One region of the Pseudomonas sp. PVC-3-1 genome, then DNA from elsewhere that is predicted to be linked to it. Evidence: riboswitches for the same ligand, from Rfam matches in the RefSeq annotation. Region 1 holds a riboswitch; each other region holds the start of a gene.
What was found. Region 1 has a riboswitch for cobalamin ahead of AC2T4A_RS08590 (TonB-dependent receptor domain-containing protein). Riboswitches for the same ligand answer to the same signal wherever they lie in the genome.
Positions count from the first base shown of each region.

Region 2: it holds a riboswitch for cobalamin, as region 1 does, so the genes downstream of both, cobW (cobalamin biosynthesis protein CobW) here and AC2T4A_RS08590 (TonB-dependent receptor domain-containing protein) in region 1, are expected to answer to the same signal.
Region 3: it holds a riboswitch for cobalamin, as region 1 does, so the genes downstream of both, cobG (precorrin-3B synthase) here and AC2T4A_RS08590 (TonB-dependent receptor domain-containing protein) in region 1, are expected to answer to the same signal.

Region 1 is NZ_CM172023.1:1,857,939-1,863,820, forward strand. It holds gene AC2T4A_RS08585 (HAD family hydrolase) at 1-139, shown strand, start outside; gene AC2T4A_RS08590 (TonB-dependent receptor domain-containing protein) at 422-2,278, opposite strand; cobalamin riboswitch at 2,369-2,687, opposite strand; gene dxs (1-deoxy-D-xylulose-5-phosphate synthase) at 2,725-4,635, opposite strand; gene AC2T4A_RS08600 (Ldh family oxidoreductase) at 4,882-5,882, shown strand, end outside.
Region 2 is NZ_CM172023.1:255,346-261,227, forward strand. It holds gene cobM (precorrin-4 C(11)-methyltransferase) at 1-437, opposite strand, end outside; gene AC2T4A_RS01255 (cobalamin biosynthesis protein) at 434-850, opposite strand; gene AC2T4A_RS01260 (CbtA family protein) at 921-1,631, opposite strand; gene AC2T4A_RS01265 (CbtB domain-containing protein) at 1,725-1,910, opposite strand; cobalamin riboswitch at 2,016-2,225, opposite strand; cobalamin riboswitch at 2,286-2,480, shown strand; gene cobW (cobalamin biosynthesis protein CobW) at 2,716-3,768, shown strand; gene cobN (cobaltochelatase subunit CobN) at 3,865-5,882, shown strand, end outside.
Region 3 is NZ_CM172023.1:266,637-272,518, reverse strand. It holds gene AC2T4A_RS01320 (precorrin-8X methylmutase) at 1-195, opposite strand, end outside; gene cobG (precorrin-3B synthase) at 188-1,543, opposite strand; cobalamin riboswitch at 1,622-1,862, opposite strand; gene cbiE (precorrin-6y C5,15-methyltransferase (decarboxylating) subunit CbiE) at 1,930-3,141, shown strand; gene AC2T4A_RS01305 (cobalt-precorrin-5B (C(1))-methyltransferase) at 3,144-4,241, shown strand; gene AC2T4A_RS01300 (cobalt-precorrin-6A reductase) at 4,238-4,963, shown strand; gene AC2T4A_RS01295 (glutathione S-transferase family protein) at 5,179-5,802, shown strand.

The sequences.
Region 1 (5,882 bases):
CTTCGACCTCGACTGTGCCCGTGCCGCCGGGGCGCACAGTGCTTTGGTCAACCTTGCAGAGAATCCCTGGCCGGAGCTGACGGACTGGCATGCGCAGGACTGCGCGGAGCTGGGGCGGATGGCGGGGGTTCTGGTTTAGTCCGCTGCCCTGCGGGTTCGCGAGCAAGCTCGCTCCTACGAAGAGCAAATCGGGAAGCTCAGGGATATCCCTGCACGCCAACCCTGTAGGAGCGAGCTTGCTCGCGATCTGCCTTCCGCTCCCGGTTCCCGGCCTCCTTGCAGGCTCAGCGCCCGCGCCTATAGGTCGGGTTTCGCGTAGGAGCGGACTCCGTCCGCGATCGGCATTCGAACACGCCAGAACATCGCGGATGAATCCGCTCCTACGCGCGAGCCAGGCCCCGGCGTGTTTCTCCAAAGTTCCCTACAGCTCCGGCGTCCAGGTCACCGCCAGCAGCGCGGTACGGCCCGGTTCGCGGTAGGGACGGGCTTCGCCCATGAAGTCCGTCGGGCTGGTCGGGCGCAGGTAGTCACCCAGGGTGTAGTCGCGGTCCAGGGCGTTATCCAGTTTCAGGTCGAAGCGGATTTCATCGCTGGCCAGCCAACTGGTGCGCAGGTCGAGCACGCCGTAGCCGGACAGTTCGCGGGTATTGGCCGCGTCGTCATAACGCTGGCTGACGGCGCGCCAGGTGCCGCCGACGCCGAAGGCGCCGAACTGCCGGTCCAGGTCCAGGCTCAGGGTGCGGCGCGCGCGGTAAGGCAGAGTGTGGCCGCTGTCGCGGTCGCGCGGGTCGATCAGACTCAGGCCGAGCGCGGCCTGCCAGCCCAGCACCTCGCGGGCGACGCTGGCTTCGAAGCCATCGATGCGCGCCTTGTTGATGTTCTCCGGCTGGTTGCTGGTGCTGTCCCAGGCGATCAGGTCGTCGATCTCGGTGCGGTACAGCGAGGCTTCCAGGTGCGTGCCTTCGATGTCCCCGCGCCATTGCAGTTCGTAGGTTTTCGAGGTCTCGGCCTTCAGGTCCGGGTTGCTCGCGCCGGGGTAGTAGAGGTCGCTGAAGGTCGGCGCGCGGAAGCCTTCGCCGTAGCTGGCAATCCAGGTCTGGCTTTCGCCCACCGGCAGGCTGAAGGCGGCGTTCCAGCTGTTCTGGCTGCCGTAGGCCTGGTTGTTGTCGTGGCGGATGCCCAGTTCGGTGCCGAAGCTGTCGCCCTTGAAGCTGTGCTGGGCAAAGAAGGCGCGGTTGCTGCGCTGGTCCTCTGCAAAGGCGGTGGTGCCATCGACCTTGTCTTCGTACCAGTCGGCGCCCAGGGCCAACTGGTTGGCTTCGTCCAGTTGCAGGCGGTTGATCCAGCTCGCCGAGTGGCGGGTGGTTTCCAGCGTGCCGTTGTTCCAGCTGTCGGCGGCGCCCACAGCCTTGTTGCGGTCGTAGCTGCGGCCCAGCTCCAGGCGGCTGTTCCACATCTTGGTGATCTGGCCGTCGAGGTAGGCGCTGTAGCTGCTGACGCGGAATTCGTCCTGCGGCGTACCGGGCTCGAAGTTGTAGGCGTCGTCGTATTCGTTCTTGCCGCGCTGGTCGTTGAGGTTCAGCCCGGCCTTCCAGTCATCGCTGAAGCGATGGTCCAGGTTCAGGTGCACGGCCTTGTTGCGCTGGGCGTCGTGGTCGTTGTCGGCGCCGACGTTGTCGCTGGTGCGGTCCCAGCCCTGGCTCTCGTCGAGGCTGCCACCGAGGTTGTAGCGGGTCTGCTCGTTGCCGCCGGAGAGGCTCAGGCTGCGCTCGAAGGTGCCGTGGCTGCCGGCGGCCAGGCGCACTTCCGGGTGCAGGCCGGCTTCGCCGCGGCGGGTGAAGATCTGGATGACCCCGCCGATGGCGTCGGCGCCATACAGCGCCGAGCGCGGGCCGCGGGTCACTTCGACGCGCTCGATGCTGTCGATGCTCAGGTAGTCCAGGCGGGCGATGCCGCTGCTGGCCGAGGCGACGCGCTGGCCGTCCACCAGCACCAGGGTCTGCGCGGTGCTGGTACCGCGCACGGAGTAGGACACCACGCCGCCGGAGCTGCCCATCTGTACGCCAGGCACGCGGGCGAGCAGGGCGGGCACGCTGCGCACCTGCAGGCGTTCGATGTCGGCGCGGGTGAACACGCTGTTGGCCGAGGTGGCTTCGGCGCGCGGCTGGGCCTGGCGGGCGGAGGTGATCACCTGGTCGGAGAGCGTGTAGATGTCGCCAGCGGCGAAGGCCATGCCGGGCAGCAGGCTGGTGGCCAGGGCGAGTCGGGTCAGTTTCATGGAACGTCCTCAAAAGCGGTCGGATGACTTTCGAGGAGGGCGTGGCAAGGGCGGCAGGCCGCACTTGACGGTGCGGCCCTCCGCAACACCTGTCGGGGCGTGTCGAGGGCGGTCTCCGGGCTGCCGACGTCACATCGCCGCCTTCCCACAAGAGCAGTGGCCATGGCGATGCTGCGAGTCGAACCGGCCCTGATCTGCTGCGCGTCGGCATAACTGCGTTGAAAGCAGAAGCGGAAGGCTCATTTGCTGTAGCAAACTCCGCTTCCACTTCTGCTTTCGCCTTGTTCTGCTCTAGCTCGCGAGATCAGGATCCGGTTCGGGAACGTGTCGGTTACCGTTGCGGGGGCAGCGCAGGTCTTTCACCTGCTTCCCGTTACCTCGAACGAAAACCGGCGCACCTTAGAGGGTGCGCCGGTGACTGGCAATACTCAGTGCGAGGGATGCGCTCAGCGGTTGCCGAGCGCTTCCAGCCGTGCCTTCACCGAGGCTTCGATGCCGGCGGCGTCCAGCCCGCACTCCGCGAGCATCTGTGCCGGTTTGGCGTGCTCGACATAGTAGTCCGGCAGGCCCAGGTGCAGGATTGGCTGCTGGAGGTTCTCGCGGGCGAGGAATTCGCTGACGGCGGCGCCGGCGCCACCCATCACCGAGTTTTCCTCGACGGTCACCAGCAGCTCGTGGCTGGCGGCCAGCTGGCGTACCAGCTCTTCGTCCAGCGGCTTGACGAAGCGCATGTCGGCGACGGTTGCGTCGAACTGCTCGGCCACTTTCAGCGCTTCGGCCAGTTGCACGCCGAACACCAGGAAGGCGACCTTGCCAGCCTTGCCTTCACGGCGCACCACGCCCTTGCCGATTTCCACCGGGGCCAGTTCGGCTTCGATGCTGGCGTTCGGGCCGGTACCGCGCGGGTAGCGCACCGCCGCCGGGCCTTCGAAGTGATGGCCGGTGGTGAGCAGCTTGCGCAATTCGTTCTCGTCGCTGGGGGTCATCACCAGCATGCCGGGGATGCAGCGCAGGTAGGAGAGGTCGAAGCTGCCGGCGTGGGTCGGGCCGTCTTCGCCGACCAGACCGGCGCGGTCGATGGCGAACAGCACATCGAGGTTCTGCACCGCGACGTCGTGGATCAGTTGGTCGTAGCCGCGCTGCAGGAAGGTGGAGTAGATCGCCACCACCGGTTTGGCGCCATCGCAGGCCATGCCGGCCGCCAGGGTCACGGCGTGCTGCTCGGCGATGGCGACGTCGAAGTAGCGGTCCGGGAACCTGTCGGCGAAGGCGACCAGGTCGGAGCCTTCCTTCATTGCCGGGGTGATGCCGACCAGGCGCGGGTCTTGCGCGGCCATGTCGCATAGCCACTGGCCAAATACGCTGGAGTACTTCGGCCCGCCGGTCTTCTTCGGCACGGCGTGGGCGGGGGCGCCTTCGGGTTCGAGCTTGGTGATGGCGTGGTAGCCGATCGGGTCGATCTCGGCCGGGCCGAAGCCCTTGCCCTTCTTGGTCACCACGTGGAGGAACTGCGGGCCCTTGAGGTCACGCATGTTGCGCAGGGTGGCGATCAGGGTGGGCAGGTCGTGGCCGTCGATGGGGCCGATGTAGTTCCAGCCCAGCTCCTCGAACAGGGTGCCGGGGACCAGCATGCCCTTGGCGTATTCCTCGGTGCGGCGGGCGATCTCCCAGGCGCCGGGCAGGCGCGAGAGCACCTTCTTGCTGCCTTCGCGCATGCTGCTGTAGGTGCGGCTGGAGAGGATCTTGGCCAGGTAGTTGGACAGGCCGCCGACGTTGTTGGAGATCGACATGTCGTTGTCGTTGAGGATCACCAGCATGTCGGCCTTTACTTCCGACGCGTGGTTGAGCGCCTCGAAGGCCATGCCGGCGGTCAGCGCGCCGTCTCCGATCACTGCCACCGACTTGCGACTGGAGCCCTGCATGCGCGCGGCGATGGCCATGCCGAGGGCCGCGCTGATGGAGGTGCTGGAGTGGCCGACGCCGAAGGTGTCGTACTCGCTCTCCGAGCGGCGCGGGAAGGCGGCCAGGCCGTCCTTCTGGCGCAGGCTGCCCATGCGTTCGCGGCGGCCGGTGAGGATCTTGTGCGGGTAGGCCTGGTGGCCGACGTCCCACACCAGACGGTCGTCCGGGGTGTCGAAGACGTAGTGCAGGGCCACCGTCAGTTCGATGACGCCCAGGCCTGCGCCGAAGTGGCCGCCGGTCTGGCCGACGCTGTACAGCAGGTACTGGCGCAGTTCGTCAGCGAGGGTCAGCAGCTCCGTCTCGCCCAGCCGACGCAGCTCGACCGGCGTGCTGGCGCGGTCGAGCAGGGGCGTGGCAGGGCGCGCGCGGGGAATCTCGTGAAACGTCGTGGGCATCAGGCTGATCGTTATGAGAAGGCAAAGATGCGGAAGTTTACCCGAAGCTCAGGATTGGCCCAAGCAACGTGGGGCCAATCCTTCGGACGACCGGATAGTCGGAAATGGTGCGGCAGGCTGTGCCGAAATCGTCGTCGCTGCCGACGATTGCACGCAAGCGGGCCTTGGCGCGAGCATCCACTGTAGACACGATCACCGACCGGCGGCGGATTGCCGCAGTCTTTTGTAGCAACCGAGGAGGATGGCGTGACCCGACTGAGCCTGGAAGAACTGCGCGAACTGTCCGAAGCGATCCTGCGTCGCCACGGTTTCAGCGAGCCCCACGTGCAGGGCGTGACCGAGACGGTGCTGGCCGGCGAGCGTGATGGCTGTACCTCCCACGGGGTGTGGCGGTTGCTTGGCTGCATCCACACGGCGCGCGCCGGCAAGGTTTCGCTCGATGCCGTGCCGGAGCTGTCGGAACCGGCCCCGGCGCTGGTGCGGGTGGACGCCAAGGGCGGTTTCTCGCAGTGCGCGTTCGATCTCGGGCTGCCGAAACTGGTGGAGAAGGCTCGCAGCCAGGGCATCGCCGCGATGGCGGTCAACCATTGCGTACACTTTTCCGCGCTGTGGGTGGAGATCGAGCGGATCGTCGCCCATGGCCTGGTAGCCCTGGCCGTTACGCCGGCCCAGGCCTATGTGGCGCCGGCCGGCGGGACGCGGCCATTGTTCGGCACCAACCCCATCGCTTTCGGCTGGCCGCGTGTGGGCCAGAACCCCTACGTCTTCGACTTTGCCACCACGGTGGTGGCGCGCGGGGAAATCCAGTTGCACGAGCGCGAGGGCAAGGCGATCCCGCTGGGCTGGGGCATCGATGCGCAGGGCAATCCCAGTACGGATGCGAGCGCCGTGCTCGACGGCGCCATGCTGACCTTCGGCGGGCACAAGGGCTCGGCGCTGGCGACCATGGTCGAGCTGATCGCCGGGCCGTTGATCGGCGACCTGACCAGTGCCGAATCCACGGTGTTCGATGAGGGCACGAAATCCTCGCCCCATCACGGCGAGTTGCTGATCGCCATCGACCCGGCGCGCTTCCTCGGTGCGGAGGCTGCGCAGCATCTGGCGCGGGCCGAGACCTTGTTCGAGTCCATCGTCGACATGGGCGCGCGTTTGCCATCGCAGCGGCGTTTCGCGGCGCGCGAACGCAGTGTGAGCGAGGGCGTGGAGATCAGCGATTCGCTGTATGCCGATTTGCGCAGGCTGCTCGC
Region 2 (5,882 bases), 1.6 Mb from region 1:
CCTTCGGGCATGCGCGTCTTGTGGGCGTAACGGGTAAGGATCAGCGTCTGCGAGATATCCGGCAGGGTCAGCTCGCAACCCAGGATCGCCGCGCAGGCAGAGGTGGCGGTTACGCCAGGAACGATCTCATAGGGAATGCCCAGCGCACGCAGGTGGCGAATCTGCTCACCGATGGCGCCGTACAGCGACGGGTCGCCGGAGTGCACTCGGGCAACATCCTTGCCTTCGCCATGGGCCTGGGCCAGCAGTGCGACGATCTCGTCCAGGTGCAGTTCGGCGGTATTCACCACGCGTTCGGCGCTGTGCCCTTCCAGCACCGCCGGCGGTACCAGCGAGCCTGCGTAGAGGATCACCGGACAGGAACGGATCAGCCGCTGGCCCTTGACCGTGATGAGTTCAGGGTCGCCGGGGCCGGCACCGATGAAATGGACCGTCATGGCTGCTCCTGTATGAGTTCGACGGGGATGAAAGCCAGCGCGCAGGTGGCTTGATCGCTGCGCCGTTTGCCCACCAGCAGGCGTGCCGGCGCACCGCTTTGCGCCTCGGCCTGTAGCAATGCCGCCGCCTCGGCTACGCTGGCGCTCCCGGTGGCGGCGCGCACGGTTTCGGAGGGCTCGCCCAGGCGCTTCTCGCATGTCGCGAGCTGTTGCGGCGTGAACAGTGCCAGCGGCAGGTCGAGCGCGGTGGCCAGCGCGACAAGCCCGTCTTCGTCGGCCTTCAGCGTGGCGCTGGCCAGCGCGGTGAGGTTCGACTCGTCGAGTCCGACTTCCGCCAGCGTTTCGCGCAGCAACTCGCGCAGTTCATCGAGCGAGCAGCCACGGCGGCAACCCAGGCCGGCAACCAGCGTCATTCTCTATCTCCAGAAAACAAAACCCCGCAGGCGGCCGAGCCGGCTGCGGGGGTCGAGCATAACGCGTGGATCAGGCCGACGGCGCGAAGCGACGGAACAGCCAGGCCGCGACCAGGCCCAGGGCTGCCCAGAACACCGCGTTGGTGACCAGCGAGGCGACGATGAACTCATGGGCGAGGCTTTCCGGCGCGAGGCTGGAATGCACTTCCGGCTGCGGCGCGCCGATCACATGCGGTACCACCAGCAGTGCGGCACCGACGATCTTCAGTGCCCAGTTGCGGCCGAACACCAGCAGCGCGAGGCCGGCGGCGGTGGCGGCGGCCGTGCCGATCCACCAGGTCTGCCGCAGGTTCAGGTCGGCGGCGGCGGTGCCGGGGACTTCCGGCGGCAGGCCCAGAGATGGAGCCAGGGTGAACACGGCGAAACCGGCCAGGCCCCAGAGCAGGCCTTCGGAGGTCTTGCCCGGCTCGCGCAGGGTGAACAGGCCGGCCAGCATCAGGGCGAAGCCCACCGCGACCACCAGGTTGCCGCCGGTGGTGGAGAGGATGCGCTGCCAGCCGTCTTCCGGTTCCCAGGCTTGCGCGTCATGGTGGTGGCCAGCGGCAGCACCCTCGGCATGCTCATGAGCGTGCTCCTCGACCAGCGCGGCGGCCGGCTCGGATTTCTCATAGGTTTCCGCCTTGAGGATCAGCGGGGATACCCACAGCAACTGGACCACGGTGAGTACCAGCGCCGCGATCAGACCGGCGAAACCGGCGGTCTGGGCGATACGTTTGATCATTGCAATTCTCCAGGCGAGACGAGGCCTCGAACGCTGCGAACGCGCGACCGGGAGTGCCTCGAATTCGCTGCGCTTACGCGCAGGCGGTGCACATCAGTGGCAGGGGAAACCAGCGCTGTGGCGGGTGTCGTGCGCGGCGTTGTGCACCGCTTCCAGATGCGAGAAGCCGGCGAAATACACCAGCAGCGCGCCCAGCAGGCTGGCGCCAACGGCCAGGCTGATGCGCTTGGAAAGGGGGATGGAAGTGCTCGACGCGTGCGTCAGGGTGCTGCTGGACATGAACGTTCCCTCTGAAGATCAAAGTAAGAGAACGCAGAGGTTGAACGCATTCGAACGCGCCGGAAGGACGCGCCACGGCCTGCGCCCGCCCACCGCGGGTTTGCCAAAAAACGAAAGCTCCAGGCCGGTCTCCGGGCTTGCGACGTTGGCTCGTGGCCAAGCGGGTCAGTCTTCCCATGCGTGCGCACAGTGACTACTGATGACCCTACGATCGCCTACCGTTGCGGGGGCAGCGCCGGACTGGTCCTTGCGGACGCACCGGCTTCCCGTTTCACCTCGCGCGCGGCGCGAGACACCTGAAACCGCGCTAGCTGACCACGGCAGCCGGCAGGCGTCAACCGATCCCCGGCGATTGACCGCCCCGTCTACGCTGCGTAGCCTTCCTCCCTTCGAGGTTCTCCGGCGCTGGCCGGAGCTAAGAGGGAACGTGGAAATCTTCGGATGCGCCACGGCTGCCCCCGCAACTGTGAACAGCCTGTCTCTTCATGCGCCACTGCCGATTCGGGCGGGAAGGCGAAGAGATAACCAAGGGCTGTGAGCCAGGAGACCTGCCTCGTCACCGGTTTTCGATCTGCTGCGCGTCGGCCATGCTGCGTTGGAGGATCGCCGTGGACTGCTCATTGACTACAGTCAACTCTGCATCCCCGGCGATCCTCCGCCTAGCCTGGCTCTAGCTCGCGAGATCCGGAACCGGTTCGTTATCAACAGACAACCGGGCGGGGTGATCCGGTGGCGACCTTCGTTGCGCGGCGAACCCGCGCGCGCGCCCTTCATCCGCCTTCCAACTTCCGCTTGCGAGGCGCGCATGAAAACCCTGGCCAAACTCCCCGTCACCATCGTCACCGGCTTCCTCGGTGCCGGTAAGACCACCCTGCTCCGCCACATGCTCGACAATGCCGAAGGCCGCCGCATCGCGGTGATCGTCAACGAATTCGGCGAGCTGGGCATCGACGGCGAAATCCTCAAGCAGTGCTCCATTGGCTGCAGCGAAGAAGAAGCGGTCGGCCGCGTCTTCGAACTGGCCAACGGCTGCCTGTGCTGCACCGTGCAGGAAGAATTCTTCCCGGTGATGCGCGAGCTGGTGGCGCGCCGCGGCGACCTCGACCAGATACTCATCGAAACTTCCGGCCTGGCCCTGCCCAAGCCGCTGGTGCAGGCCTTCCAATGGCCGGAAATCCGCAACGCCTGCACCGTGGATGCGGTGATCACCGTGGTCGACAGCCCGGCCGTGGCCGCCGGCACCTTCGCCGCCCACCCCGAGCAGGTGGACGAGCAGCGCAAGCAGGACCCGAACCTGGATCACGAATCGCCGCTGCACGAACTCTTCGAAGACCAGCTCGCCAGCGCCGACCTGGTGGTACTGAACAAGGCCGACCTGCTCGACGCCGACGCGCTGGCCCGCGTACGCGCCGAAGTCGCGGAAGAACTGCCGCCGGCGGTGAAGATCGTCGAAGCCAATTCCGGCCAGCTGCCGCTCTCCGTGCTGCTGGGTCTGAATGCCGAAGCCGAGCTGCACATCGACAGCCGCCCGACGCATCACGACCACGAGGGCCATGAAGATCATGACCACGACGAGTTCGACTCCTTCCATGTCGACCTCCCGGAAGTGGAAGAGCGCGCCCTGCTGGATGCCCTGAACGCGCTGGTCGAGCGCCACGCCGTGCTGCGCATCAAGGGCTTCGTCGCCATCCCCGGCAAACCCATGCGCCTGCTGGTGCAAGGTGTCGGCAAGCGCTTTGACAAGCACTTCGACCGCGCCTGGCGCAGCGATGAAACCCGCGGCACGCGCCTGGTGGTGATCGGCCAGGAACTGGACCAGGCCGCCATCGCCAACGAGCTGCGTACCGCCCTCTCCTGATCGTGTAGGAGCGAGCTTGCTCGCGAACCAACCTCGCAGCGGGGCAATGTTCGCGAGCAAGCTCGCTCCTACGAAGAGCCACCATCGAGCAAACCCATGCACCTGCTGCGCACCCAACCCGGCGGCTTCGTCCCCGACGACGGCATCGCCGACCTGGCCCAGACGCCCGCCGACCTGGTGATTCTTTGCAGCGGCGACTCGCACCTGGCGCTGCTCGCCGAGGCCGCCCGCGAACTGCCGGAGGATTACCCGAGCCTGCGCCTGGCCAACCCCATGCAGTTGCAGAACCACGCCTCGGTGGACCTCTACGTCGACGAGGTGCTGCAACATGCCAAGGTCATCCTGATTTCCGTGCACGGTGGTGTCGGTTACTGGCGCTACGGCATGGAGCAGTTGGTGGCGCTGGCCGAGCGCGGCGTCACGCTGATCGCGGTACCCGGCGACGACAAACCCGACCCCGAACTGGCCGCGCTGTGCAGCGTTGCGTCGCACGACGCAGAGCGCCTCTGGCAGTACCTGCGCCAGGGCGGCATGGACAACGCCCGGCAATTCTTCGCCTGCCTCGCCAACCGTCACCTGCAACGCGATTACGCCTGGAGCGAGCCACAAACCCTGCCGCGCGTGTCGGTCTATCACCCGCAAGTGGGCAGTTGCGACCTCGCCCGCTGGCAGGCCGACTGGCATCCCGAGTCCCCGGTGGCCGCCTTGCTGTTCTATCGCACGCACCTGCAAGCGGCGAACACCGGCTTTATCGACACCTTCTGCGAACGCCTGCAGGCCCAGGGCATCAACCCGCTGCCCATCGCCGTGGCCAGCCTCAAGGAAGCCGCGTGCCTGGCGACGGTAGAAGGCCTGCTCGATAGCGCCGACGCCGAGTTGATCATCAACACCACCGGCTTCGCCCAGTCGAACCCGGAAGCGCCACAGGAACGCCCTTTCAGACGCGACGTGCCGGTGCTGCAGGCCATCTGCTCGCTGGATAACCTCGATCTCTGGCGCGCCAACCCGCAGGGCCTCGGCCCGCGCGACCTGGCCATGCACATCGCGCTGCCGGAGCTGGACGGCCGCCTCATCACCCGGCCGATCAGCTTCAAGGGCCTGGCCTGGCGCAGCGAGCGCAGCCAGAGCGACGTGGTCTGCTACCTGCCGCACCTGCCAGGCATGGACTTCGTCGCCGAGCTGGCGCGGCGCTGGATGCTGCTGGCGCGCAAGGCCAATGCCGACAAGCGCGTGGCGCTGATCCTGGCCAACTATCCAACCCGCGATGGCCGCATCGGCAACGGCGTCGGCCTCGACACGCCGGCCGCCGCATTGAACATCCTGAGCGCGCTGGAGGCTCAGGGTTATCCGGTCGCCGGTTTGCCCGATTCCGGCACGGCGCTGATCCAGCAACTGCTCGGCGGCGTCAGCAACGACCTCGACAGCCTCGACCTGCGCCCCTGCGCGCAGAGCCTGGCGCTGGACGACTACCTCGCCTGCTTCGCGCGCCTGCCCGCGGCCAACCAGCAAGCCGTGCGCGAGCGCTGGGGCGAGCCGCAACAGGACCCGATGTTCCGCAGCGGCCGGATGATGGTCGCTGGCCTGCGCTTCGGCCTGGGCTTTGTCGGCATCCAGCCGGCGCGCGGCTACCAGCTCGACGCGGCGGCGATCTACCACGACCCGTCACTGGTGCCGCCCCACGGCTACCTCGCCTTCTACTTCTGGCTGCGCGAAGTGTTCGGCGCCGATGCTGTGATCCACGTCGGCAAGCACGGCAACCTGGAATGGCTGCCGGGCAAGGGCGTCGGGCTCTCGGAAGAGTGCTGGCCGGACGCGATCCTCGGTCCGCTCCCCAACCTCTACCCCTTCATCGTCAACGATCCCGGCGAAGGCGCACAGGCCAAGCGCCGCGCGCAAGCCGTGATCATCGACCACCTGATGCCGCCGCTGACCCGCGCGGAAAACTACGGCCCGCTGCGTGACCTTGAACGGCTGGCCGACGAGTACTACGACGCCTCCCTGCTCGACCCGCGCCGCGCCAGCGAGCTGCGTGGCGACATCCTCACGCTGGTGCGCGAGACCGCGCTGGACCGCGAGCTGGGCCTGCAACTGAGCGACGACCCGGAAAGCTGGCT
Region 3 (5,882 bases), 1.6 Mb from region 1:
GGCCGCACGGCCGATGGCCCCGGCGCCGGCGGAGAAACGCAGGTCCTGCACGACGTCGACCATGCCGCAGGCGTGGATCACCCGCACGGCGAGCTTTTCCAGGTCGGCGGGGATGCCGGTGAGATCGGCCTCGGCGCGAATGGTGGCGAAGGATTGGCGGTAGATCGCCTGGCCGTCGCGGATGTAATCAAGCATCGGTGGAAACTCCGGGTGCGGCGAGCAGGTCGCCCGCGGCATCGAGGGGAAGGTTGCGCGCCAGCGGCTGGCCAAAGCCGGCCACGCCGTCGGCGCGACGGAACAGGTCATAGCGGCCGTCGGCGACGGCCAGCAGGGTGTAGGGGGCGACGTGGGCGGCGGCGCAGGAGCGCGGGCAGCCGCACAGGTGCACGCCGGCCGGCGGTGCGTGACGCAGGCGCTCGGCCAGGCGCAGGGCGTCGGCCTTGGTGTCGGCCAGCCCGCGCGCGCAACCGCTGGAGCCGCTGCACGCGACGAGGCGCGAGAGCGGTTGACCGGCATCGATCACCAGGCCGAGGTTGGCCAGCGCGGCGAGTACGACGGGAGCGTCGGTCAGGGATACATCGGGGAGGATCAGGCTTTGCCACGGCGTCAGACGCAGTTGTCCGGCGCTGAATCGCTCGGCGAGATCGGCAAGGCCGAACAGTAGGGTGCTGTCGAGGCGTCCGAGGATGAATCCCGCACCGACCATGGCGCGGTCCGGCTGGCGCTGCGGCTGAATCCCGAGATGGCCGAAAGCCCGCGGTGCAGGACGTCGCCAGTTATCCACAGCCGGCCCGAGGTGCAACTGGAAGGGCAGGCGTTGCTGCAGGCGCTCCAGCAGCACTTCATCGCGGAGCATCTCGCGCAGGTGGCGCATGCGCGTCTGGCCGTCGCCGGCAAGATCGAGGAACAGGTGCAGCAGGCTTTCCACCAGCAGCGGTACCTGCTCGGCTGTCACGGCGGCGAGGGCTGGGGCAACCGTTTCGTGCTGCGGCGGACAACCGGCCAGGCCGAAGGCGAACAGCGGCGTCGCGTCGCCGGACATGGCCGACAGCCAGAGATCGTTGGGATGCTCCAGCATCGCCAGCGCTTCGCCGCCGTCCAGCTGGATGCCGAACTTGGGCGACAGGCCGTGGAAGCGCGGTGTGCGCTCCAGCAGATCGAGCAGTTGGCCGGCCAGGGGAGCTGCATCGAAAGTCGTGGCGGCGTCGAGGCCCAGCGCCGGGCTGACCAGCAGGTTGCGCACATCGTCCGCCGCCAGTTCGCGCGGGCCGAGACCGGCGGCGAGCAGTTCCCTGCTCAGCGCCTGTTCGGTGCCGGTGCGTATGCCGCGAATCTGCAGGTTGGCGCGATTGGTCGCTTCCAGCACGCCATCGGCATGGCGCTCGGCGGCCAGGGCGATGGCTCGCGCGGCGCTGGCGTCGAGTTGCCCACAGGGCAGCTTGATGCGGCAGATGCCGCCATCGCGGGAGGCCACGATGCGCAGCAGGCCGGGGCAGGCATGCGGACGGACGGGCGGAGCTGAGAATTCGGGCACTGAGGTCACCAGGGCTGGGTCGCGGTGACCTGCGAATCCCCCATAGGGGACTTCACGACACCGATACACCCCGCTCGATGTCTGCACGCGCGACTGGTTTCGTCGGCAGGTCTCCTGGCTGGCAGGTCCTCATCCAGCGCGGCCTTCCCGGTTGCCCAGTGGCCTGATCGACCGCATGAAAATGCGCTTCATGCTGTCGGATTGCGCGGACTCGCTGCTTACAGTTGCGGGGGCAGCCACGGTTCAACCGTGTTCCCTCTTCGGCTCTCGGATGCTTCGCTGTTCAATTGCGAAGCGTCCTACGAGCACCGACGAAGCGGGTATTATGCCTGCTTTGCCCGAAGGCAGGAAAAGCCTGCCCGTCGGATCGATCGTCGCACCTTCGAGGAAATTTCATGACGCCCTGGCTGACCATCGTTGGCATCGGCGAGGACGGTTATGCCGGCCTCGGCAAGGCCGCGCGCCGCGCCCTGCTCGCCGCCAGCGAAGTGATCGGCGCGCCACGCCAGCTGGAGCTGCTGCCGCATTGTCTGCGCGCTCATCGCCAGGCCTGGCCGAGCCCGTTCAGCCTGGAACCGGTGATGCGCCGGCGCGGTGAGCCGACCTGCGTGCTGGCCAGCGGTGACCCGATGTGGTTCGGCGTCGGCGCTAGCCTGGCCCGTCAGATTCCGTCCGAGGAAATGCTCGTGCTTTCCGCGCCGTCCTCTGCCTCCCTCGCAGCGGCGCGCCTGGGCTGGGCGTTGCAGGATTGCGCGCTGCTGTCGCTGGTGGCACGCCCATTGGCCGCACTCAACGCGCAGATCCACGACGGCGCCAGGCTGCTGATCCTCAGTAACGACGGCAGCAGCCCGGCGGCGATCGCCGCATTGCTGCGCGAACGAGGATTCGGCGCGAGTCGCCTCAGCGTGCTGGAACACCTGGGCGGTGAGGCGGAGCGGCGTATCGACGGGCTTGCCAGCGACTGGTCGCAGAGCGAGATGGCTGCACTGAACCTGGTGGCTGTGCAGTGCGTAGCCGGCGTCGACGCGGTTCGTCTGCCCCTGACCATCGGCCTGCCGGACGACGCCTACCGCCATGACGGCCAACTGACCAAGCGCGACGTCCGCGCCGTGACCCTGGCACGGTTGGCACCGAAGCCCGGCGAGCTCCTCTGGGATGTCGGCGCCGGCTGCGGCTCCATTGGCATCGAGTGGATGCGCGCACATCCGAGCTGTCGCACGCTGGCCATCGAAGCCAACGACGGGCGCCAGGAACATATCCGTTTCAACCGCGACGCCCTCGGTGTGCCGGCGCTGCAACTGGTCTGCGGCGCTGCGCCGGAGGCATTGCAGGGACTGGAGCGCCCGGATGCGATCTTCATCGGCGGTGGTGTAACCCTGCCCGGTGTCTTCGAGCAGTGCTGGGAGCAACTCAAGCCTGGCGGCCGACTAGTGGCCAACGCCGTCACCCTGCAGAGCGAGTCCATGCTGCTGAGCTGGCGCGCCCGCCTTGGCGGCGAGCTGACTCGCCTGTCGGTGTCCCAGGCCCAGCCGCTCGGCGGTTTCGATACCTGGCGCGCGGCGTTGCCGATCACCTTGCTGGAAGTGCACAAGCCCCAGGCTGAATGACCATGCGTGACGAGACGCCCGAAGAACCTCGCCCGCTGCGCAGCGGCTACACCACGGGCAGTTGCGCCACCGCCACCAGCCTGGCGGCGGCGCGCCTGCTACTGACCGGTGAAGCGCTGGACGCCGCACAGATCAGCCTGCCCAAAGAGCGCAGCGCGACCCTGCGCCTGGAGTTCTGCCGCCTCACGGTTGGCGGCGCCGAAGCCGGTACGCTGAAGGATGCCGGCGACGACCCGGACGTGACCCACGGTGCGCTGGTCTTTGCGCGCGTCGCCTTGAGCAATGAGCCGGGCGTGCGTTTTTACGCTGGAGAAGGCGTCGGCACCGTCACCAAGCCGGGGCTGGTGCTCGCGGTGGGCGAGCCGGCAATCAATCCCGTTCCACGGCAGATGATGCAGGGTAACCTCGCTGCGCTGGCGGCCGAGTGCGGCTATGCCGGTGGCTTCGACGTCACCATCCATATCGAGGGCGGCGCCGAGCTGGCGCTCAAGACCATGAACCCGCGCCTGGGCATTCTCGGCGGCCTGTCGATCCTCGGCACTACCGGCATCGTCCGGCCGTTCTCCTGCTCGGCCTATATCGCGTCGATCCAGCAGGGCATCGACGTCGCCCGCGCCAACGGTTTCCGCCATCTCGCCGCCTGCACCGGCAACGCCAGCGAGGACGCCATGCGCCGTCGCTACGGTTTCGACGACACCGCGCTGATCGAGATGGGTGACTTCGCCGGTGCAGCGCTCAAGCACCTGCGCAAGGTGCCGGTGGAGCGTTTCAGCGTCTGCGGCGGCTTCGGCAAGATCAGCAAGCTCGCCGCCGGCCACATGGATTTGCACAGTCGTCACTCCAGCATCGACCTGCCGCAGCTCGCCGAGTGGGCGGCGGACATCGGCGCCTCGGCGGACCTGCAGCAACGCATGCGCGACGCCAACACCAGCCAGCAGGCGCTGGCGCTCTGTCGCGCCGAGGGCATCGCTCTGGGTGACGCCGTCTGCGCCCGCGCACTGGCCTTCGCCCGGCGCATCGTGCCCGCCGAAGTACAACTGGAAGTCTTCGCCATCGACCGCCAGGGCAACCTGGTGGGCGAAGCGCTGGAGGTTCGATGAAGCGAGTCCTGCTACTGGGCGGTATCGGCGAAGCGCTGGCTATCGCGCGGCGCCTGGGGCCGCAGCATCTCTACAGCCTCGCCGGCCTGGGCAAGGTGCCGGACGATCTGGCCTGCGAGGTGCGCGTCGGTGGTTACGGCGGCGCCGAAGGCCTTGCGGACTACATCCGCGAACGCGGTTTCGACCTGTTGCTCGACGCGACCCATCCCTACGCCGCGCAGATCAGCGCCAACGCCGCCCGCGCTGCGCAACTGGCCGGCGTGCCGTGCTGGGCGCTGCGCCGCCCCGGCTGGGAGGCGGGCGAGGGCGACGATTGGCGGCAGGTCGCCGATTGGGGGGCGCTGATCGAGGCACTGAAGGCGTTTCACCGTCCGCTGTTCACTCTGGGCCGCGAGCCGCTGGAGCACCTGGACGAGATTCCCGCCCACCAGCACTGGACCGTGCGCTGCCTGCAAAGCCTGCCTGGCAACGCGCGTGCCGAGGTGCTCGGCGCGCGCGGGCCGTTCACCCTGGAGGGCGAGCGCGAGCTATTTACCCGCCTGGGCACCGACGTGCTGGTCAGCAAGAACAGTGGTAGCCAGGCCACCGAGCCAAAGCTGCAAATCGCCCGCGAGTGTGGTGTGCCGGTGCTGATCCTGGCGCGGCCGGCGCTGCCGAAAGTGGACCGGGAGTTCGACAGCGTCGAGTCGCTGTGGGCTGCCTTGGCGGGCCGACTTTTATAGGAGCGAGCTTGCTCGCAAACCCATCGGCCTACTCCGAGCCGTCAGCGCTTATGCCACTGAGCTACGACAAAGGCTCTGTGGGGCGACCTGTTCCGGGGAGTTCACAGCTTCGTAGTGGTTCGCGAGCAAGCTCGCTCCTACGGGGCTGTAACGTCTCTTCTCCGCCAACGCACCTGGCTCTATGCTGGGCCCCGGTTATCACAGGGAGTGACACCATGCTGCGAATCCTCGGCCGCGCTTCATCGATCAACGTGCGCAAGGTGCTCTGGACCTGCGCCGAACTGAACCTGTCCTACGAACGGGAAGACTGGGGCACGGGTTTCCGTTCGACTGCCTCGGCGGAATTCATTGCACTCAACCCCAACGCCATGGTGCCGGTGCTCGTCGACGGCGACTTCGTGCTCTGGGAGTCCAATGCCATCTGCAGCTACCTCGCCACGCAGTATCCGCTCGATGAACTGCTGCCCACCTCGGTGCGCGAGCGCGCGCTGGTGGAGCAGTGGATGGGCTGGCAGGCCACCGAACTGAACAGCGCCTGGCGCTACGTGTTCATGGCCAGGGTGCGCAACAGTCCCAGCCACACTGACGAATCCGCCATCGCCCTGAGCGAGGCGCAGTGGAATCACTGCATGGCCCTGCTGGACCGGCAATTGGAGCGCACCGGCGCCTTCGTCACCGGTGCCTGCTTCAGTCTCGCCGATGTTGTGCTCGGTCTGTCGGTGAACCGCTGGTACCTGACGCCCATGCAGCGCCCCGATCTACCGGCTGTGGCGGCCTACTACGAGCGGCTGAGCGAGCGACCGGGGTTCCTGCAGCATGGGCGCAATGGGGAGCCTTGAGGGCGAATATCGCGATGCTGCGAGATTGCCCTCTCCCCAGCCCTCTCCCAGAGGGAGAGGAGGCCGTTCGGAGTGGGCAA